Regions from separate parts of the Kitasatospora sp. NPDC048722 genome, predicted to be linked through region 1. Evidence: riboswitches for the same ligand, from Rfam matches in the RefSeq annotation. Region 1 holds a riboswitch; each other region holds the start of a gene.
What was found. Region 1 has a riboswitch for cyclic di-AMP ahead of AB0C76_RS32410 (transglycosylase family protein). Riboswitches for the same ligand answer to the same signal wherever they lie in the genome.
Positions count from the first base shown of each region.

Region 2: it holds a riboswitch for cyclic di-AMP, as region 1 does, so the genes downstream of both, AB0C76_RS01195 (glycoside hydrolase family 16 protein) here and AB0C76_RS32410 (transglycosylase family protein) in region 1, are expected to answer to the same signal.
Region 3: it holds a riboswitch for cyclic di-AMP, as region 1 does, so the genes downstream of both, AB0C76_RS22000 (NlpC/P60 family protein) here and AB0C76_RS32410 (transglycosylase family protein) in region 1, are expected to answer to the same signal.

Region 1 covers NZ_JBEZGX010000058.1:14,276-21,518, forward strand. The annotation lists gene AB0C76_RS32400 (DUF397 domain-containing protein) at 1-92, opposite strand, end outside; gene AB0C76_RS32405 (hypothetical protein) at 664-1,635, shown strand; cyclic di-AMP (ydaO/yuaA leader) riboswitch at 1,998-2,157, shown strand; gene AB0C76_RS32410 (transglycosylase family protein) at 2,144-3,439, shown strand; gene AB0C76_RS32415 (hypothetical protein) at 3,721-3,921, shown strand; gene AB0C76_RS32420 (LacI family DNA-binding transcriptional regulator) at 4,074-5,093, opposite strand; gene AB0C76_RS32425 (glycoside hydrolase family 13 protein) at 5,119-6,816, opposite strand; gene AB0C76_RS32430 (carbohydrate ABC transporter permease) at 6,872-7,243, opposite strand, start outside.
Region 2 covers NZ_JBEZGX010000001.1:270,456-277,698, reverse strand. The annotation lists gene AB0C76_RS01205 (IclR family transcriptional regulator) at 1-521, shown strand, start outside; gene AB0C76_RS01200 (hypothetical protein) at 775-1,293, shown strand; gene AB0C76_RS01195 (glycoside hydrolase family 16 protein) at 1,316-2,605, opposite strand; cyclic di-AMP (ydaO/yuaA leader) riboswitch at 2,607-2,779, opposite strand; gene AB0C76_RS01190 (hypothetical protein) at 2,969-3,094, opposite strand; gene AB0C76_RS01185 (MoaF N-terminal domain-containing protein) at 3,245-3,574, shown strand; gene AB0C76_RS01180 (alpha/beta hydrolase-fold protein) at 3,660-4,829, opposite strand; gene AB0C76_RS01175 (TIGR03618 family F420-dependent PPOX class oxidoreductase) at 5,060-5,497, shown strand; gene AB0C76_RS01170 (TetR family transcriptional regulator) at 5,510-6,130, opposite strand; gene AB0C76_RS01165 (SDR family oxidoreductase) at 6,269-7,033, shown strand; gene AB0C76_RS01160 (Pr6Pr family membrane protein) at 7,134-7,243, opposite strand, start outside.
Region 3 covers NZ_JBEZGX010000029.1:64,488-71,730, forward strand. The annotation lists gene AB0C76_RS21990 (NYN domain-containing protein) at 1-262, shown strand, start outside; gene AB0C76_RS21995 (NlpC/P60 family protein) at 463-1,500, shown strand; cyclic di-AMP (ydaO/yuaA leader) riboswitch at 1,850-2,003, shown strand; gene AB0C76_RS22000 (NlpC/P60 family protein) at 2,014-3,138, shown strand; gene AB0C76_RS22005 (NlpC/P60 family protein) at 3,366-4,412, shown strand; gene AB0C76_RS22010 (hypothetical protein) at 4,451-5,596, shown strand; gene AB0C76_RS22015 (glycosyltransferase family 87 protein) at 5,621-6,982, opposite strand; gene AB0C76_RS22020 (glycosyltransferase family 4 protein) at 7,196-7,243, shown strand, end outside.

The sequences.
Region 1 (7,243 bases):
TGCCAGACCACTCCCTCCAGCTCGGTGGCGGCCATCCCGTTGTAGGGACCGTACGAGCCGCCCAGGTCCTGCGATTCGTGCGAGTCGTGCATAGAAGTCTCCCGAAGAGCCCCGGAGTTGTGGTCCAGCGCGGCGCTCCCGGCACCCGCCGAACGAACGGGCCGGCCCCGTACCAGCCCGGCACAACGCCTCACTTGACGCGATGATAGCCGTTGTGCACGTGCATCAGCACGAGACGGTGCAGGTGCACGAGGCCTTTCACCGGCCGACCTGAACCCTTCACGGACCCTTCTCCTGACGGTACGTAAACGGACATAGTGGACCGAACCGGCCGGCTCCCGATAACCGGCCGTGAGCGGCTCCCCGCTGAATGTTGATCTTCGAAAGCCGGGAGTCGCGCACTCGTGACCCTCCGTCAGACCGCCCGTCGACTGTGAGACATCTCACGTGCCACGGGTGCAACGTGACGCCCCACCGGGCACGTCTCCAGGAGATACCGGCGGACGCGCGGGGGTTGGGCCAGGTATGTCCGGAATGTGACCTAATGACCGCTGATCGACCCGCGCACGCGAGACCTCCGCGCGCCGCGCACACCACGCTCGCTCGAAACCGGCACGGCAGCCGACTGCAGCCCTGACGGGCCGATGTCCTACGATCTCCGCCATGAGCACCGCAGCCATCCCGGGCGCGCCACTGCCCGTTCGCACTCCAGGCTCCCGTGCGCGGGGGCGCCACCGTCGCCCCGAGCGCCCCGAGATCCCGGCCGGCTCCCCGGCCCTGGTGCTCGCCGTGCCCGCGACCGCCGGGCCCGAGTCCCGCTCGGTCGTCGAGGAGCTGCTCTCGATCGTCCGCAGCGAACAGAACGGCGTCCAGACCGCGGTGGGCTACCTCCCCGGCGACGGCACCGAGGGCGCGGACGGCACCGAGCGCAGCATCGGCGAGCTGCTGGCGGCCGCCGCCGAGGCCGGCGTGCCGGCGCCGATCCTGGTACCGCTGGTGCCCGGCCCGCACGACTTCCTGCCCGAACTCCACGCGCTCGCCGCCGAGTACGGCGCCCACGTCACCGACGTGCTGGGCCCGCACCCGCTGCTGGCCGAGGCCGTCCACGTACGCCTGTCCGAGGCCGGGCTGGCCCGCGCCGACCGCGCCCGTCTGTTCGCCATCGCGACCGCCGCGGACGGCGTCGTGCTGACCACCGTCGGCGGCGAGGACGCCGCGGCCGCCGCCGGCATCACCGGCGTACTGCTGGCCGCCCGCCTGGCCGTCCCGGTCGTCGCCGCCGCGCTCGACGTGCCCGGCTCGGTCGCCGCCGCCGTCGCGCACCTCAAGGAGACCGGCTCGCAGCGCCCCGCACTGGCCCCGCTGGTGATCGGCCCGGAGGCGGACTCCGAGCTGCTCGCCACGGCCGCCGAGGAGACCGGCTGCCCGTCCGCCGCGCCGCTCGGCGCCTACCAGACGGTCGGCCAGCTCATCGCCTCGCTGTACCTGGCCGCGCTGCCGGCGCCGTCCGCGGAGGCCCTGGCCGCCGCGCAGGCCGAGGCCGAGGCGGCGGAGGCCGCCTCCGAAGGCTCCCGCGCGGCCCACGCGGCCGGCGGGACGGCCTCCGGGGCGACCGGGGAGGCCGCCGGCGAGTAGCCGCCGACCGCACGTACGAAAGGGCCCGGAACGACCGCGTTCCGGGCCCTTTCGGCTTGCGGCGTAAGGGAATTAAGGACCGAATGTGCGAGATGTCCGTTCTGTGATTGTTTGCGATCGGGTGATTGTCCGTCATGCGAATCCTGAGAGCCTGCCAGTTGTGCACATCCGCAGGTTTATTGCGAGAAAACGATCATTTTCGATCTTGAAGAAGGAAAGTTTTGGTGGCTTTCCATAATCCGTGATGCGCATCACAGGTATTTGCAGTTCGAACTTAAGTCTGCTTAACGTGCTCCCCGTTCGTGACCACACGGACCCAGCACATCCGCAACGCCGAGTCCTGCCGTCGGGTGCGCTGGAAGCGCGAAAACGCACCACGGCAGGAGCGGGGGACCCACAGGTAAGTCGCCCCGGACCGCTCCACGGAACGGTCCTGGGCTAGGGGTGAAGCCGCGCCACAGCGCGGCCGGGCAACTCCGGCCCGAATCCGACAGCTCACCTCGCAGGCGTGGGAGAGGACCGCGTCTTCATGCTGCCCACCAACGGCTCTCGCCTGTCCAGCCGCACCCGCCGTGTGATCGCCGCCCTCGGCGTCGCGGGCGTCGGCCTCACCATCCCCTGCCTCACCACCGGCACCGCCTCCGCCGCCTCCGTCGCCACCTGGGACAAGGTCGCCCAGTGCGAGAGCGGCGGCGACTGGAGCATCAACACCGGCAACGGCTTCTACGGCGGCCTGCAGTTCACCTCCAGCACCTGGGCCGCCTTCGGCGGCACCTCGTACGCCCCGCAGGCCAACCAGGCCACCAAGGACCAGCAGATCGCCGTCGCCGAGAAGGTCCTCGCCTCGCAGGGCCCGGGCGCCTGGCCGGTGTGCTCCGTCCAGGCCGGCCTGACCGCGGGCGGCGCCCCGGCCGCCGTCGACACCTCCGCAGGTGCGAGCACCGCGAAGGCCGCCCCGGCCGCCAAGCCGTCCTCGAAGCCCGCCGCCAAGCCCGCCGCCCCGGCGCAGGACCAGGCGCAGGCCCCGGCCGCCGCCGACTCCGCCAAGGGCACCTGGACGCAGAAGCGCCAGGACTGGGCCCAGGGCGGCGCCCAGACCAACGCCTCGGACTACACCGTCGTGGCCGGCGACTGGCTGTCCACGATCGCCGACAGGCACAACGTCAAGGGCGGCTGGCAGCGCCTGTACGAGCTGAACCGCGGCACCCTGACCGACGGTCCGAACACCATCTACCCGGGCCAGCACCTGTCCCTCGGCGACTCCGCCCAGGCGCCGGCCGGCCAGTCCGGTGACTTCAACTGGTTCAACCGCTCGCAGAAGCCGGGCCAGTCCTCCGCCGGGAACGCCGTGAACGCCCAGCCGGCCGCCGAGGCCCAGACCCCGGCCGCCAAGCCGTCCTCGAAGCCCGCCGCCCAGGCGCAGACCCCGGCCCCGGCCGTCACCGGCTCGATGGCCGCCGCGGTCGACTTCGCCAAGGCTCAGGTCGGCCAGGCGTACGTCTACGGCGGCACCGGCAACGGCGGTTGGGACTGCTCGGGCCTGACCCAGGCCGCGCTGCGCGCCGCGGGCATCTCGATCCCGCGCGTCGCCAACGACCAGGCCGCCGCGAGCACCCACGTCTCGCTGGACAGCCTGCAGCCGGGCGACCTGCTCTTCTGGTCCAACAACGGTCAGGACTCCGGCGTCTACCACGTCGCGATCTACATCGGCGGCGGCCAGTACGTCGAGGCCGCCAACCCGAGCTCGGGCGTCCGCCTGCAGACCATCGCCAACTGGGCGCCGGACTTCGCCGGTCGCGTCTGAGGATCCTTCCGGAACCCTCCCGCCGGGGACGGGTGACGGATCGCGGATGACAGCGAACAGCTGACAGATAACAGATTTCATCATCTGTTATCTGTCAGCTGTCACCCGCCCGCCGCCCCGGGGAGAGACTGGTCGCTCTCCCCGGGGCTTCGGCGTCCCCGCACCCGAGATCCGCGCCGCCTCCCCGCGCACGCCCGCCGCTCCGCGCCTCGGAGCGTTCGCGTGGTCAAACCCCGGCCCAGCGGGCATGCTGCTGCTCCGCACCCGAGGAGGAGTCACCCATGGCCCAGGTCACCGTCACGCTCGACGCGAACCTCGCGATCGACGCGATGATGCTCTCCGGTACCAAGAGTCCCCAGGACGCCGTCGAACTGATCCTGCGCGACTACCTGGCCCGCGGTCGCCGCACCGAGACCCGCACCGGCGACACCGCCGACGGCCACCGCGTCACCTCCGACCGCCCGGCCGTCCAGGAGGGCTGACCCCGGCCCGGCACGGCACTCGCGGCCACTCGCGGCACGGCGCAGCCCAGCCCGGCACAACCCACCAGAGCCCGGCAGAGCCCGGCACGGCATGCCGAAGGGCCCCGGAGAGCAACCGCCCTCCGGGGCCCTTCACACTGCCTTCGCCGGCCTCAGCGCGCGCAGGCCCCCGTGGAGCCGCGCATGACCAGCTCCGGCTGGAACATGAACTCCCCACGCTGGGCGGCGTTTCCGCCCACCTCCTCCAGCAGCGCGTCCACCGCCGCCGTCGCCATCGCCTCGACCGGCTGGCGGATCGTCGTCAGCGGCGGCTCGGTGAAGGCGATCAGCGGCGAGTCGTCGAAGCCGACCACCGACACGTCCTGCGGCACCGACAGCCCCCGCTGCCGCACCGCCCGGATCGCCCCGAGCGCCATCATGTCGCTGCCGCACACGATCGCCGTGCACCCCTTGTCCAGCAGCGCGCCCGCCGCCGCGTGCCCGCCCTCGACGCTGAACAGCGTGTGGTGGACCAGCTCCTCGGCCTCCTCCTGCGTCCGCCCGAGGACGGCGCGCATCGCGGCCGTGAAGCCCTCGATCTTGCGCAGCACCGGCACGTACCGCTTCTGGCCGACCGCCAGCCCGATCCGCTCGTGCCCGAGCTCGGCGAGGTGCTGGACGGCCATCCACATCGCGGCCCGGTCGTCCGGCGAGATGAACGGCGCGTCGATCCGCTCGCTGAAGCCGTTGATCAGGACGAACGGCACCCCGCGCCCGGCCAGCCGGGCGTAGCGGTCGTGGTCGGCGGTGGAGTCGGCGTGCAGACCGGAGACGAAGACGATGCCCGCCACCCCCCGGTCCACCAGCATCTCGACCAGTTCGTCCTCGGTGGACCCGCCGGGCGTCTGGGTGCACAGCACCGGCGTGAAGCCGTGCCGGCTGAGCACCTGCTCGATGACCTGCGCGAGCGCGGGGAAGATCGGGTTGCTGAGCTCCGGTGTGATCAGCCCGATCAACCCGGCGCTGCGCTGGCGCAGGCGGGTGGGCCGCTCGTACCCGAGCACGTCGAGCGCCGCCAGCACGGTCTGCCGGGTGGCGGCGGAGACGTTCGCCTTGCCGTTGAGTACGCGGGAGACGGTGGCTTCGCTGACCCCCGCCTGCGCCGCGATGTCTGATAGTCGCGCCGTAGTCACGGTCCCAGAGCCTATTGCAACCACGTCAGACCGCCCACCAGCCGGTGCTGTCCGGTGCGAGCACCGTCTCGCCGCCGTCCACGACCAGCTCCGCCGAGGCGAGCAGCAGCTTCCCGGGGGCCGGTATCCGCACCGGCTCGGCGCCGGTGTTGACCGTGCAGACGAAGGAGCCGCGGCGGAAGACGAGCGTGCCCTCCGGGGCGTCCAGCCACTCGACCCCGGTGCCCGCGCCCAGGTCGGGCTGCGCCCGGCGAACGGCGAGCGCGCTGCGGTACAGCTCCAGGGTGGAGGTCGGGTCGCCGGTCTGCGCCTCGACGCTGAGCTCGGCCCACTGGGCCGGCTGCGGCAGCCAGGACGGCCCGCCGGCGACCGGTCCGAAGCCGTACGGCGCCTCGGTGCCGGACCACGGGATCGGCACGCGGCAGCCGTCGCGGTAGCCGTCCTGTCCGGCCTGGCGGAAGAAGGACGGGTCCTGGCGGACCTCGTCGGGCAGGTCGGTGACGTCCGGCAGGCCGAGCTCCTCGCCCTGGTAGACGTAGGCGGAGCCGGGCAGCGCGAGCATCAGCAGGCTGGCGGCACGGGCCCGGCGCAGGCCGAGCGCGCGGTCACCGGGGGTGCGGATCTGGGTGCCGAGGCCGGGCTCGTTGGCGAAGCGGGTGGCGTGCCGGGTGACGTCGTGGTTGGAGAGCACCCACGTGGTGGGGGCGTCGACCGGGCGCATCGAGTCGAGCGAGACGTCGATCACCTCGCGCAGCGCGGCGGCGTCCCAGTCGGTGCCCAGGTACTGGAAGTTGAAGGCCTGGTGGAGCTCGTCGGGACGGACGTAGTTGGCGGTGCGCTGGACGGTCGGGGTCCAGGCCTCGGCCACGCCGATCCGCTGGCCGGGGTACTCGTCGAGGATCTTGCGCCAGCTGCGGTAGATCTCGTGCACGCCGTCCTGGTCGAAGAACGGCATGACGTCGTTGCCGAGCAGCTTGAGCTGGTCGGAGCCGCCGAGGTCGGGCAGGCCGGGGGCCTTGACCAGGCCGTGGGCGACGTCGATGCGGAAGCCGTCCACGCCCATGTCGAGCCAGAACCGCAGGATCGAGCGGAACTCGTCGGCGACGGCCGGGTTCTCCCAGTTGAAGTCGGGCTGCTCCGGGGCGAACAGGTGCAGGTACCAGTCGCCGGGGGTGCCGTCGGGGTTCTCGGTGCGGGTCCAGGCCGGGCCGCCGAAGATGGACTCCCAGTCGTTGGGCGGCAGTTCGCCCGTCTCGCCCTTGCCGGGGCGGAAGTGGTAGCGCTCGCGCAGCGGGGACCCGGGGCCCTCGCGCAGGGCGCGCTGGAACCACTCGTGCTGGTCCGAGGAGTGGTTGGGGACGAGGTCGACGATGATCCGCAGGCCCAGCTCGTGGGCGTCGCGGATCAGCGCGTCGGCGTCCAGCAGGGTGCCGAACATCGGGTCCACCGCGCGGTAGTCGGCCACGTCGTAGCCGGCGTCGGCCTGCGGGGAGGCGTAGAAGGGCGAGAGCCAGACGGCGTCCACGCCGAGGTCGCGCAGGTAGGGCAGGCGGCTGCGGATGCCCGGCAGGTCGCCCATGCCGTCGCCGTTGGAGTCGGCGAAACTGCGCGGGTACACCTGGTAGATGACCGCGTCCCGCCACCAGCCTCTGGACGCGCTGACGTTCGCCTCGTGAGCGGTGTCGGCGGCGGGCCGGGAGGTGTCGGCCAGGTTCTGGGTCATGGACGGAATCCCTCGGGGACTAGAGGAGCGAGGAGCGCTGAGACGTGTGCCGGCGTTACGACTTGGAGGCACCGGCGGTCAGGCCGGTGACCAGGTGTCGCTGCACCAGGTAGAAGAAGACCGAGGACGGGATCGCGATCAGCACCGCGGTCGCGGCCATGAAGTTCCACTGCGCGTCGTGCTCGCTGACGAAGGTCTGCAGGCCGACGGCCAGCGTGTACTTGTCGGAGCTGAGCATGAAGGTGGAGGCGAACGCGACCTCGGCCCAGGCGGTCAGGAAGGAGTAGAACGCGGCCACCGCCAGGCCCGGGCGGGCGAGCGGCAGGACCAGCCGCCAGAAGGTGCCGATCGGGCTGAGCCCGTCGACCCGGCCGGCCTCGTCGATCTCCACCGGGATGGTGTCGAAGTAGCCCTTCAGCAGCCAGGC
Region 2 (7,243 bases), on a different contig from region 1:
TGCTCGGCAGCTGGGCCCGCCCCTACCTGGCCGAGCTGATGGAGGCCACCGGCGAGACCGCGAACCTCGCGGTCCTGGAGGGCGGCGAGGTGGTCTACGTCGGGCAGGTGCAGTCGCGCCGCTCGATGCGGATGTTCACCGAGGTCGGCCGGCGGGTGCAGCCGCACTGCACCGGCGTCGGCAAGGCCCTGCTCGCCCAGCTCCCCGAGGAGGAGGCGCGCGCCGTACTCGGCCCCAACACGCTGCCCGCGCACACCGAGTACACCGTCACCGACCCGCAGGAGCTGCTGCACCAGCTCGCCGAGGCGCGCGAGCGGGGGTACGTCGTCGACGACCAGGAGCAGGAGATCGGGGTGCGCTGCATCGCGCTCGCCGTTCCGGGCGCGCCGACGCCGACGGCGCTGTCGGTGTCCGGCCCCGAGGCCCGCATCCGGGCGCTGGAGCAGCAGGACGGCGCGGCGTCGCTCGTCTCGGTGATGCACGACATCGCGGCCCGGCTGGGACAGGTCCTCGCCCCCTGACGGATGGTCAGCTGATGTGTCGTGCACGGGAAGTCGGACTGGTCGACTTCCCGTGCACGCGTTCCTCCGTTAGGGCGGACGGAGGGCGGGGCGCGGCAACGGCCGCCCGTCGCTCGGCCACCCTGGTGCGGACGCGGCCCGCGACGGCGCGGGCGGCCGGAGCACGAGGGCACGGTGAACGGCGATGGAGCGCAGGCGTACGGGGCTTCACGGCAGGACGGGGAGCGCGGCACGGAGCGGGACGTGGCTGACGGTGGCCGTCGCGGCGGGCTGCGCGGTGGCGACGCTCACCGCCGACCCGTCGTGGGCCGGGCAGCGGCCCGACCCCCGGCCGGCGCTGCAGCTCGCACCGCCCTCCCCGGCCGCCGCGCCGTCGTACTCGCACCTCGAGGTCGTCCGGATCGACCCGGACCCCGCGCCGCCGGGCGGCACGACCACCGTGCACGGCTTCGTGGCCAACCAGGGCCCGGACACGACGGCCTCGCCGATCACCGTCCTGATCACCCTGCCGCCGGGGGTGACGCCGATCGGTCCGTACTTCCCCGAGAACTGCGTGGTGCTCGAGCCGGGCCGCCAGGTGCGCTGCGTCTTCGGTCCCGGCCTGCCGGAGGGACGCAGCGCGACCGCGCTCGTCCCGGTGAAGCTCTCCCCCGACGTTCCGGTGGGCCGGCTCCGCGGCGGGTCGGTGGAGGTGCGCAGCGCGGACGACCCGGGCGTAAGGAACCACCGGCAGCCGTACGAGATCAAGGTCGTCGAGACGGCTGCCGGCTGAGGGCTGCTGCGTGCCGGTCCGGTTACCGGTACACGCGGACGTAGTCGGCGGCGAAGGTGATCGGGGCGGTCCCCTGCGGCGCGGGGTGGTACTGCCCCGCGCACACCGACAGGTTGAGGATCAGGTAGGCGGAGAAGTTCGAGCCGACGCCCTTGCCGTCCGAGAACACCTTCACGCCGTTGACGTACCAGTCCACCGAGTTGGCGCCGTAGTAGGTGCCGATGGTCACCCACTGGTCCTTCGCGACCGCGTTCGCGTTGGTGTAGTAGTCGGCGTTGCCCGGGTTGACGTGGTTGGTCAGCTCCAGGAGGTTCGGGTTGTCGGGGTGGTACTCGAAGGAATCGATCTCCCCGTTGCCGTTCTTCCAGGTCCACAGGGCCGGCCAGGCACCGGAGCCGGCCGGCAGCTCGACCCGGGTCTCGGCGTAGTCGCCGGTCTTGACCTGGAAGCCCTCGCTGGAGCCCTCGGTGGTGAGGAAGCCGGTGTTCCAGGACTGCTTGCCGTTCTCCAGCGTGTTGCTGCCGGGGGCGGCGGTGAAGGTGGCGACGCCGTTGGCCACGCTGACGTTGTTCGGGTCCAGCCAGTCGAGCTTGTTGTCGTCCGGGTTGTGGTTGCCGTACTTGTACGAGCTGCTCTTGTCGCCGACCCAGCGCTGCCCCCAGTTGATCGGGCCGTTGAACTCGTCGGACCAGGTCAGCGACTTGCCGGCGATCGGGGAGGACGGCGCCGGGGTGCTCGGGGCAGCGGTGGCGCTCGGGGCCTGCGTGGGCGTGGGCGTCGGCGTGGCCGACGGGGTCGGGGTGACGGTCGGGGCCGGGGTGACGGTCGGGGCCGGGGTGACGGTCGGGGTGCTGGAGACGACCAGCTGCTGCGACGGCAGGTTGTGCCAGGCGCCGCCGAAGTCCTGCCAGAACCCGAACTGGGTGTAGGTGCCGGCCGGCAGGGCACGCGCGCCACTGGTGAAGGTGTAGCTCCACGGGCAGATCGACACATTGGTGGCGTTGCCGGGGAAGTCGAGGTTGTCGCCGGCCGCGTCGCGCACGCCGACTCCGACGGTCTTGGCGGTGAAGCAGGACGAGGAGTGGACGGTGAGGGTCGCGCCGGCGGCCCGGCCGGCGACCATCGTGGCCGGGGCGAGCCGGTCCTGGGTGACGGTCGGGCCGGTGGCGGCCTGGGCACCGGGCGCGGACTGGAGGCCGAACAGGCCGGCGCCGGTGATGGCGAGCGCGCCGGTGGCGGCGAGCGCGGCGGTGCGGCCGCGGCGGGACGGGCGGGCGTGGCGGGGCACGGGGCGTCGGGCAGGCTGGTGCATGGGGTGTCCTCTGCGACGCCTGCGAGGTGAGCTGTCGGGTTCGGACTGAGAGGTCGCCCGGCCGCCTGTGGGAGCGGCTTCACCCCAAGCCGTGGCCCGGACGCGCGGGGGCGTGCCGGGTCGTGGCGCTGACCTTGGTTCCCCCGCTCCCGTCCGCCGTGGTGCTCGGTTGCCCGCCGTCGGGTGGACGGGACTCGGCGTCCCGGCGGCGGGGTCCGCGAGGGCGGACGCCGTTGCAGGCTAGGCAGTCGGTCCGTGAACGGACAACTCGTCGCGGCGGGTTGTCGCGCAGCTCACAGTCGTGTCGATCAACTACGGTACGCAGTGGATCAGTTGGCGGGCGTCCCGGCGGGCCGTGGATGATCACGCGAGCCGGGCCCGGATCCGGGCCGCGTCGTCCGGCGCCAGGGCAGGTTCGAGGTTGTTGGGCCCGCCGAGCAGCCGGGTGCCGCCGACCGTCGCGATGCCGGTGGTGTCGAGCGCGCTCACGACGGCCCTGCGGGGTGACGGTGACGGGGGTGCGCCTTCACTGGCAGTGGCCGTGCGAGCTCGCCCGATCGGATAAATTGGAGGTCCGACATCCACCGCCGTGCACAAGAGCACCGCGCCCCTCCCGCAGAGACGAGGAACCGCCCCACCATGACCGCGCCCCTGCCCGCCTTCGCCGGCCGCACCTACCTCTTCCGGGCCGACAACGGCGCGGCCTTCCGCAACGCCTACTCGGCCGACGGCAAGCGGCTGCGCTGGGAGGGCCTCGGCGAGTCGGCGGGCCAGTGGGAGGACGTGGCGCTCCATGTCGCCGAGGTCGCGCCCGACGTGTACTTCGTCAGCTGGACCGAGCAGAGCGGCATCACCGTCAGCCACGTGATGGACCTGGCCCGGCTGACGGTGCGCGCGTTCTGGACCTTCGAGGGCGAGGGCGGCCGGGTCGGCGAGCTCCACACGGGGACGCTGGAGCGGGTGGCCTGAGGCCGGCAGGTCCGCGAGCCCGGGGGCCGTCAGACCGCGAGCCCGGGGGCCGTCGGACTGCGGGACCGGCCGGCTGCGGTGGCCGTCAGACTGCGGGGGCCGGCTGGCCTGGCTGGTTCGGGACCTTGAGGTGCTCGGACAACCACTCAAGCGAGGACGGCAGCAGCTTGCTCCACGTCTCGAAGTTGTGGCCGCCGGTCTCCAGCATGCTGTACGAGACCTTCATCGGGCCGGGGCTCTGCACCGCGTCGATGAACGCCTCGGTGTCGTGCCGGTAGTCGCCGTCGCCCTGCTTCGTGCCCGCCAGCAGGACGGCCGCCGTGGGCTGCGGCAGGTTCTTGAGCCGCCACATGAGGTCGGCCTCGTCGCGGCGCTGCCGGCTGCCGCCGAAGAGGTCGCCGGTGGTCGGGTCCTCGGCGGCGCGGTAGTAGCCGGAGAGGGAGACGGCGGTCGGGAAGACCTCCGGGTGGCGCATGGCGAGCTTGACCGCGCAGTAGCCGCCGGTGGAGTTTCCCATGAAGGCCCACGCCTGCGGGTCGGCGGAGACCCGGAAGCTCGCCTGGATCGCCGAGGGGACGTCCTTGGTGAAGTAGGTGTCGGACTGCGCGCCGCCGGGGATGTCCTCGCACTCGGTGTCCTGCGGAAGGGCGGGCGAGGGACGCATGAGAACCATGACGGTCGGCTGCATCTTCCCCTCCTGGAGCAGCTTGAGCGCCGCGCCCGGGTAGTTGAACCGCGTGATCAGGTTCTCGGCCTGCCCGGGGAAGCCGGTGCTGACGATCACGGCCGGGAACTGGCGCTGCGCGTACTCGGGCTGGAAGTACTGCGGCGGCAGGTAGACGTAGCCCTCGGTGGACAGCCGGGTGAGCTTGCCGTCGATCCGGACCTTGCGGATCTCGCCGGACTTGGCGGGCTCCCGGCCCATCGCGCCGCCGCCCTGGACGGAGGCGTGGCCGATCGTCTCCACGAGCAGGCGGCCGGAGGCGTCCGCCTTGTTGTGGATCACCACCGGGCCGTTGTCACCACCGGTGCCGAGCAGGTCGTCCCAGCTGCTGTAGAAGGAGAAGTAGTTGTTGGCGACGAGGCCGATCGCGGCGAGCACGGTGAACTGGGTGGCGAGCAGCGTGCCGATCCGGCCGAGCACCGCCTGCCAGGTCTTCCTCGCGAGTCTGGGCCACAGCCAGACCGTGCCGGCCATCATCACGACGGCGATCAATACGGTCAGCGCCAACACCTTGTGGCTCGTCAGCCCCATGTCCTACTTGCTCCCACGCCTCGAACTCACGCCCCCGCCGCTAGGACATCCGGGGCACCTCCCCGGTTCCCCGTCGGGACGCGATCTTCCACCCTAGCGGGCCGGGGTTTCTGGTGACAGATGACAACTTTCAGATGACAGAGTTTGAAATCTGTCACCTGAAAGCTGCCGCCTCCCCGAGCCCGATCTGATGGAACGTCAGGTGATCGGGGATCCCTGGAGGTAGCGCGGTGGGCGGCTGGAACGAGGAGATCCGGGCCCGGGTTCGCGAGCCGCGGATCTGGTACGTGGCGACCACGGACGCCGAGGGCGCCCCGCACGTCACTCCGATGTGGGTGGACCTGGAGGGCGACCTCGTCCTGTTCGACACGGCCCCCGGCCGCACGAAGGAGCGGAACCTGCGCCGCGACCCGCGCGTCTGCCTCTCCGACGCCGACCCGACCGACCCGTACGACCGGGTCCAGATCCACGGCCGGGCCGTGGAGTTCGTGACCGGCGACCGGGCCGACCGCAGGATGGACGATCTCGCCCGCAAGTACCTCGGCGCGGAGCGCTACGAGTGGGGGATCCCCGGCGAGCGGCGCGTCACCGTTCCCATCGAGCCCACTCGCATCCGCCGCGCCGTCGGCGTCGAACCCCTGCCGGCCGCGGCCTTCGAGGACCGCTGACGCGCAGTCGGCTCACGGCACCCGGCTCCACAGGCGCAGCCCCCCGGTGAGTTCGCGCATGCAGCGGGCGCCCAGTTCCTGCGGTGAACCCGGGCCCGTCGTGGGGGCGTCAGAGAGGGCCCACTCCTCCAGGGCGACCCGGATCGCGGAGGTCGCCGCAGCGGCGGCGAGGCGGATCTCCAGCGCGTCCGCGCCCTCCGGGCAGCGGTCGGCCAGGACGCCGCGGAGCCGGTCCTCGGAGTCGGCGTGGACGCGCTGCCAGGTACCCGCGAGGCGGGGGTCGCGCAGCAGGCTGCGGGTCCAGTGCATGGCCTCCGCGGCGGGCTCGTCGGCCGGGGTCAGCGAGGCGACCGCCGAGCGTTCCAGCGCCTCGCGCACGGGCAGGTCGGCGGAGCTCTCCGCGAACAGTTCCACCCAGCGCCGCCCACCGGCCGCGAGCAGTGGGGCGACGGCGTCCTCCTTGACCGAGAAGTACCGGTAGAAGGTGCGCAGCGAGATGCCCGCGGCGTTGGCGATCTCCTCGGCGGTGGTCGCCTCGGCACCCCGTTCGGCGAAGAGCGCGGCGGCGGTGCGGGCGATGTCCAGCCGGGTGGCATCGCGGCGGCGCTGGGTCAGTGAGGGACGTCCGGTCACGGGCTCAGCGTACGCGTCTGGTGCCAGGAAGGCAGCTCGCGCCTTAGTGGCATGTCGAGACTTATTGGCACGTTATGCCATCCAGGCGTACCGTGGCTCTTGGGGTCGAGAGGCCACGGGAACGAACGGAGTACCACCATGGAGCGCTTCAGCGGACGGAACGTCCTGATCACCGGCGGCGGGTCGGGCATCGGCCAGGCCACCGTGCACCGGGTCCTCGCCGAGGGCGGCCAGGTCGTCGCGGTCGACGTCAGCATGGACGGCCTGCAGAGGACCGCGGACCGTGCGACCGCCGACGGCACCGCCGGCCGCCTCACCACCGCGGTGCTGGACGTCTCGGACGAGAGCGCCGTCGTCGCGGGCGTCGCCGAGGCGGTCGCGGACCTCGGCGGACTGGACGTCCTGGTCAACGCGGCCGGGATTCTGCGCTCCTCGCACACCCACGAGACCAGCCTGGAGTTCTGGAACGAGCTCCTCGCGGTGAACCTGACCGGCACCTTCCTGATGACCCGCGAGGCACTGCCGGCTCTGCTCGCGGGCGGCAAGGGCGTGGTGGTCAACTTCAGCTCCACGTCGGCGAGTTTCGCCCACCCGTACATGGCCGCCTACGCGGCGACCAAGGGCGGCATCCAGTCCTTCACGCACGCCATCGCATCGGAGTACTCGAAGCAGGGCCTGCGAGCGGTATGCGTGGCCCCGGGCAGCATCGACAGCGGCATGACCAACAGTCCGGGCCTGCCGGCCGACGCCGACTTCGGCCTGCTCGCCAAGCTCGCCCCCGCCATCGGCCAGGGCTTCGCGGGGCCGGAGACCGTGGCGGGCGTCATCGCGATGCTGGCGTCGGAGGACGGCGCGTTCGTCACGGGCACCGAGATCCGCATCGACGGCGGCACTCACATGTGAGCCGGCGGGCCGGAGCGTGGGGTGACGGCCGGCGGCTGACAGACAACAGCTGACAGATGACAGATTTCGAAATCTGTCATCTGTCAGCTGTTCGTCGGCTTCAGGTCGTCCTGGCGTGGGCGCGGCGGCCTCGCCAGGCGGTGCCGTGGGCGTCGCGGCGGGCGGCGAGGGCGTTGCCGACCGCCAGGACCGCCGCCCCGACCACGACGA
Region 3 (7,243 bases), on a different contig from region 1:
GCAGGCGGAGGTCACATGCGTGTTCGACGGGCAGGACCTGGACGTGCCGGTGATCATGGCGCCGCCACGTGGGGTCCGGGTGCGCTTCAGCCGGACCGGCGAGACGGCGGACGAGCTGATCAGGCGCCTGGTGCGGGCCGAGCCGCAGGGCCGTCCGGTCGTGGTGGTCTCCGCCGACCGTGAGGTCGCGGAGGGCGTGCGGAAGGCCGGCGCGCGCCCGGTCGCCTCGGTTCTGCTGCTCAACCGGCTGGCGCGGCCCTGATTCCGTGCCGATGGGGATGACGGCTGCTCAGCGCCCGGTTTGCGGCGATGTGCGGATTCGGTGAAGCAGCGTGGGGGAGCGGAGTTCACGCCTTTGGGGGAGTGGCGTAACGCCTGGATGTTCACTAGGGTCTGGCGTCAAACCTATTTTCCGGATTTCTCACCCGAACCGGTGAGTCCATGGAAGAAGGAGCCGGTCTTTTGGCCTCCCACCGCCGTCCCAAGCAGCCGAGTCGCGCGCGGGTCTCCGTGCTCACCGCTGCTGCTGCGACCGCGGTCGCGCTCTCCGCCCAGGTGGCCGCGCACGCCGCGCCGCAGCCGAACAAGACGGACGTCAAGGCGCAGATCGACGAGCTGCAGCAGGAGCAGGAGCAGGCCGCCGAGAAGTACAACGGCGCCAAGGAGCGGGCCGACCAGCTGCGCAAGCAGGCCGACCAGCTCCAGGACCAGGTGGCTCGCGGTCAGGAGCAGATGACCCAGCTTCAGACCGGCCTCGCCGGCGTGGCGGGCGAGCAGTACCGCACCGGCGGCATCGACCCGTCCGTCCAGCTGATGCTCTCCTCCGACCCGAACAACTACCTGGCCAAGGCCTCCAGCGTGCAGCAGGCCACCGCCACCGAGACCGACGCGCTCAAGGGCCTGCTGGACCAGCAGCGCCGCCTGGACCAGGAGAAGGCCGAGGCCGCCGCGGTGCTGGCGTCCCTGGACTCCACCACCAAGGACCTGAACCAGGCCAAGGCGGACGTCAACACCAAGCTCAAGGCGGCCCAGGACCTCCTCAACTCGCTCAGCGCCTCCGAGCGCGCGGCGCTGAAGGCCCAGCAGGCCCAGGACGACCGCGCCTCGCGCGGCACCGACCGGGTCGACCTCAGCAGCCTGCCGCCGGCCAGCGGCTACGCGGCCGTGGCCGTGGCCAAGGCGATGAGCAAGCAGGGCTCGCCGTACGTGTGGGGCGCCACCGGGTCGACGACCTTCGACTGCTCGGGCCTGATGGTCTGGTCATACGGTCAGGCCGGCGTCTCGCTGCCGCGCACCTCCCAGGAGCAGGGCCACTACGGCACCCGGGTGCCCTCGCTGGACCAGGCCCAGCCCGGTGACCTGGTGATCTACGGCCCCGACATGCACCACGTCGCGATGTACATCGGCAACGGCATGGTGGTGCACGCGCCGCACACCGGCGACGTGGTCAAGGTGATGAAGGCCGACGCGATGCCGATCAACACCATCCGCCGGGTCTGACCCCCCGACACGCCGGGGGCCGGCGGAAACGGCCCTGTGATCCGCGCCACCTCCCGACCGGGGGTGGCGCGTTCGCTTGAGCGCGTTTCACTGCGTTTCACCACGTTCGCGTGACAAGTGATCAGCCTTGCGTACTGCCGCGATCACCTTCTGTCATCTTCACAAAAGAACTTGGTTATTCTTCCGCCTTTTTTCTGACAAGGATTTGAACCGATCACGGTTCAGTTACTAGGGTCGTGCCCCGAACCACCGCACTGTCGATCGCCCAGCCAGGGTGGCGGCGGTGGTTCCCGCCGAGTTCGTGAAACAGCGGGACGGGTCGAAGCGACCGTCCGACAGGGGAGCCCAGTGATTGGGGGCGCTGTGGAGCGGAGCCGGGGAACCACGTTCCTCCGGGGTGAATCGGCGCCAGGTCGGCCGGTGGAACGGCCGTGAGGCGTCGTAGGGCATGCTTCCGGCCCGAACCCGTCAGCTCACCCGGTAGGCGGACGTAGGAAGAAGGAGTCCGCCTTCGTGGCGTCCCATCGTCGTCCCAAGCCCGCCGGCCGTGCCCGAGTTTCCTTCCTGACCGGAGTTGCCGCCGCGGCCGTCGCCCTCTCCGCGCAGTCCGGCGCCCACGCCGACCCCGCGCCGACCAAGGACCAGGTCAAGGAGCAGGTCGACCAGCTCAACGAGCAGGCCGAGGTGGCGACCGAGCAGTACAACGCCGCCCAGTCCAAGCAGCAGGAGCTGCAGAAGCAGGTCAGCGGCCTGCAGGACCAGGTGGCCCGCCAGCAGGAGCAGGTGACCGACCTCCAGGGCGGCCTTGCCCAGATCGCCGGTGAGCAGTACCGCAACGGGGGCATATCCCCGACCGTCCAGCTGATGTTCTCGTCCAAGCCGGACAACTTCCTCAGCCAGGCCGACGCCCTGAACCAGGCCGGCAGCACCCAGAAGGGTCAGCTGAAGGAGCTCCAGGACCAGCAGCGCAAGCTGGACCAGGACCGCAACGAGGCCCAGGGCAAGCTCGCCGAGCTGGACGCGACCACCCAGCAGCTGAAGGCGTCCAAGGAGCAGATCCAGGCGAAGCTGAAGGCCGCCCAGGACCTCTTCAACACCCTGTCCGAGCAGGAGCGCCAGGCCATCAAGGCGGCCGAGGACAAGGCCGCCGCCGATGCCAAGGCCAAGGCCGACGCCGCGAAGGCCCAGCAGGCCGCCGCCGATCGCGCCTCCCGCGACAGCAGCCGCACCGACCTCGGCTCGGCCCCGTCGTCCTCGCCGGTCGCCAAGCCGCCGGCGCCGGGCAGCTCGCGCGGTGCCGCCGCGCTGTCCTACGCCGCCACCAAGATCGGCAGTCCGTACGTCTGGGCCGCCACCGGCCCGAACTCCTTCGACTGCTCGGGCCTGATGGTCTGGGCCTTCGACCAGGCCGGCGTCTCGCTGCCGCGCACCTCGCAGGAGCAGGCCAACGCCGGGACCCGGATCGGCACGGACCTCTCCCAGGCCCAGCCCGGCGATCTGCTGATCTTCTTCAGCGACGCCCACCACGTCGGCATCTACGCCGGCAACGGCCAGGTGCTGCACGCGCCCAAGCCGGGTGCGAGCGTCCGCTACGAGGCGGTCACCAACATGCCGCTCACGTCCATCGTGCGGGTCTGATTCCCCGCTCGGCGTCCCGCAGGCCCGGCCCTCCTCCACGGAGGTCCGGGCCTGCGGCGTTTCCTTTCCTCGGGCTGGTGTCCGATTGGGGGTCAAATATTCGGGTTGGGAGAGGTTTGGACTCGGTTGCCCGGACTCGCTAACGTCTGCCACCGGACTCCCGCTCCAGGACCGCCCGCTTGGGTGCGGCGGCGGGACCGGTCCGCAGGATTGGAGCAGCCGCCGCCATGCCCGTGCACCGCCGTTCCCAACTGCTCGCCCGTGCGCTGGTGCTGACCGCTGCCGCCACCACCGCCCTGGGCGTCACGACGGGCGGCAGCGCCCAGGCCGCCCCCGGCAACCCGGACGCGTCCAGCCGCAAGGACGTCAAGGCGCAGGTCGAGCAGCTGTACAACGAGGCCGAACAGGCGTCGGAGAAGTACAACGCCGCTCAGGAGGCCCAGCAGCGGCTCCAGGGCGAGACGACCGTCCTCCAGGGCGAGATCGCCGCCGCCCAGGACCAGCTCAACCAGCTGCGCGGCGACCTCGCCACCGTGGCCGGCGCCGAGTACCGCTCCGGCGGCATGGCGCAGACCGTCCAGCTGATGCTCGCCACCGACCCGGAGGGCTACCTCGCCCGCGCCCGGAGCCTCGACCAGGCGACCGAGCGGCAGAACGAGACCCTGCACGAGCTGGTGTCCCGTCAGCGCGGGCTCGACCAGCGCCGCACCGAGACCGCCGCCAAGCTCGCCGAGCTGGACCAGGCCCGCCGGACGCTCGCCGACAGCAAGCAGGAGATCCAGCAGCGGCTGGCCAAGGCCCAGCGGCTGCTCAACAGCCTGGGCGCCGCCGAGCGCTCCCGGATGGCCGCGCAGGACGCCCAGGAGGCCGAGCAGCGCGCCACCCGCGGCACCGACCGGCTGGACCTCGGCACCACCCCGCCCGCCTCCGAGCGCGGGGCGGCGGCGCTCGCGGCGGCGGTGCGGATGATCGGGTCGCCGTACGTGTACGGATCCACCGGCCCCCGCGCGTTCGACTGTTCCGGTCTGATGTACTACAGCTGGCGGCAGGCCGGAGTGAGCCTGCCGCGCACCTCGCAGGCCCAGGCCTACGCCGGCCAGCGGGTGAGCCTGTCCGAAGCGCGACCGGGAGACCTGGTGATCTTCTACCGGGACATGCACCACGTCGGCATGTACGCCGGCGGCGGGGTGATCGTGCACGCCCCGTACCCGGGGGCCAGGGTGCGGTACGAGAGCGTCAACGCGATGCCCGTCGCGGGGGTGGTCCGGCTCTGAGCCCGACCCCGTCCGGACCGGACGCGATACGGCCCTGCGTGCTGTCCCGGCGCGGCGCCCTGCTGCTCGCCGCCGGAGGGCTGACCCAGCTGTCGCTGCCGCCCGTCGCCCCCTCGGCGACCGGCCGGGGGTTCGCCGGGGCGGACGAGCGGACCGAGGTGGCGGCGGTGCTGGACGAACGCGCGCGCGAGCTGCCGGCGACCACCGGACTGCCGCTGACCGCCGGCTACCGCAACCTGGTCGTCTCCCCGGGCACGGGCCCCGGCCGGCTGACCGCCACGGCCGACCTGGACGTCCGGGTCACCGGCTACGACGAGTACCCCGCCGTCTTCCCCCGCCGCCTCACGCTGACGCGGGCCGGCGGCTGGCGGGTCGAGCGCGAGGACGCCGCGAGCGGGCCGCCGGCGCTCTGGGACTTCGGGCCGGGACGGTCCGCGCGCGGCGCGCAGTGCCTGGTGCTCGGCCTTGCCACCGGACCGGACCCGGCCGGGCCGGCCGCGATCGGCGACCGTGCCGTCCCCGCGGTGAGCGCGGTCTGGGGCACCGGCTGGGCGGGCCGACTGCTGCTGGAACTGCCCGCCACCGAGCCGCAGTTCGCCCGCCTGCTGGAGGCCGACCCAGCCGGCTGGACGGGCATGGCGGCGGTCACCGTGGCCGCCCCCGGGGCGCCCTCGCACACCCCGGCCGACCGGGTGCTGATCAACCCCGAGGCGTTCGGGCGGCTCAGCGACTTCGGTCGCCAGGTCGTCGTCACCCACGAGGCCACCCACGTCGCGACCCGGGCCGACACCCGGGCCTGGACGCCGCTGTGGCTCTCCGAGGGCGTCGCCGACTGGACGGCCTACCGCGACTCCGGCCGCACGGACCGGCAGATCGTCCCCGAGCTGGCCCGGGACGTGGCCGCCGGGAGGGCGCCCACGGCGCTGCCCGCCGATCGCGACTTCGCCGCGGGCGCCACCGGCATCGCCCAGGCCTACGAGCAGGCCTGGCTCGCCTGCCGGCTGATCGCCGCCCGCTTCGGCACCGACCGCCTGGTCGCGTTCTACCGGGCGGTGGGCGGGGCGGACGGCGCGGGGGAGGATCGCGACCAGCGGATGGACCGGCTGTTCCGGGCCGAACTGGGCGTCGGGAAGGACGAGTTCACGCGGCTGTGGCTGGCCGAGGTGGCCGCCCTCAACGCCTAGGACGGGGCGCCGGCGGCCACGGCACTAGCGCCCGGCCGGGGTGTTGGGCCGGTCGATCCCGTCGAGCAGGTCCTGCTCGTAGGCGATGCCCGGGCGGACCGGGTAGGAGCCGGCCGGGACGGGCTCCGGCTGCGTCAGCACCACGGTCGGCGGCAGCCGGTCCGCGCCGCGCGTGGAGCGCCAGAGACGGACGCAGGACAGGACCGTCGCCGCCAGCAGGAGCAGGTTGCGCGCGGACAGGACGGCGATGGCCACCGGGTCGCTCGCGAGGACCTGGGTGAACATCAGCGGGAATTCGAGCAGCGTCAGCGGCGCCGCGAGCAGGATCAGCAACGCCACCGGCCGCTGGCTGCTGCCGCGGACCGTCAGGCAGACCGCCGCGACGCCGATCAGCCAGACCAGGTACTGCGGGCTGATCACCCGGCTGGTGACGGTGAAGATCAGCAGCGCGGTCAGCGCCGCGTCGTACATCGTGGCCGCGTTGCGGCGCTTGGCGGTGTAGCGCCAGAGCAGCAGCCACGCGAAGCCCAGCACGGTGCCGGCCATCATGACCTTGCTGACGACGGTGACCCACGGCCCGAGCATCTCGGCCGAGCCGTAGTTCATCGTCACCCGGCCGTTCCAGCCGCCCGCGATCCGCGCGTAGTGCAGTGGCAGCGCGCCGAGCGACTCGACCTCGACGCCGCGGTCCTTCTGGAACGCCAGGAACCCGAAGGCGCCGTTCATCCCGGCGGCCAGCAGGAAGCCCAGCGAGACGGCGGTGGCCGCCGCGAGCGTCCAGGAACGGCCGGTGCGGCGGCCGGAAGGGGTGCCGATCAGGCCGAGCAGCGGCCAGATCTTGACGATCCCGCCGAGGCCCAGCAGCATCCCGCCGACGGCCGGGCGGCGGATCAGCGCCAGCAGGCCGGCCACGGCGATCGCGGTGACGATGATGTCGAAGCGGTTGTAGATCATCGGGCCGAGCAGCGGCACGGCCACCACCCACAGCCAGGCGCCGGTCAGCGCCCGGCCCCGGCGCAGGCCGGTGCGGACCAGCAGGGCCATCACGAGGGCGTCTGCGACCCCGCAGATCACCCAGAACGAGACCACGTACGACCACGGCAGCAGGCCGGGCAGCAGGATCACCAGGGCGGCGCCGGGCGGGTACTGCCAGGTGACGTCGTCGAACGGGAAGGTGCCGGTCTGCAGGACGCCGTACCAGGCGTGGTAGATCATCCAGACGTCCGCGGTGACGTCGCCGCCCGGCGAGCGCAGCACACCGGTCACGAACAGCACCAGCAGCGTCCGGGTGGCCGCCCAGGTGGCGACGAGTGCCGCGAGCGCCCCGAGCGGGCGGCCCGTGCGGGCACGGGAAGTACCGGTCTCGATGGCCGGGGCCAACTCCACAGCGCTCCCTCGTTCGTCTCGGACGTCCCCACCGGAGGCGTCGCGCGACGGACGCCCGGGCCGCCGTCCTCAGCGGCTCAGGTACTAGGACTGACCCGGGGGTGGAACGGTTGCCGTGCGCGGTTCCGTTCCCGGCGGGTCATGGTGTTGACCTATCGTACGGATCACCCAGCGGTACACCGAGCACCCCCCGACCGAGCGAGCCGTGGCCTGATGCACAGAACCTTGATCGTCACCAACGACTTCCCGCCGCGACCCGGC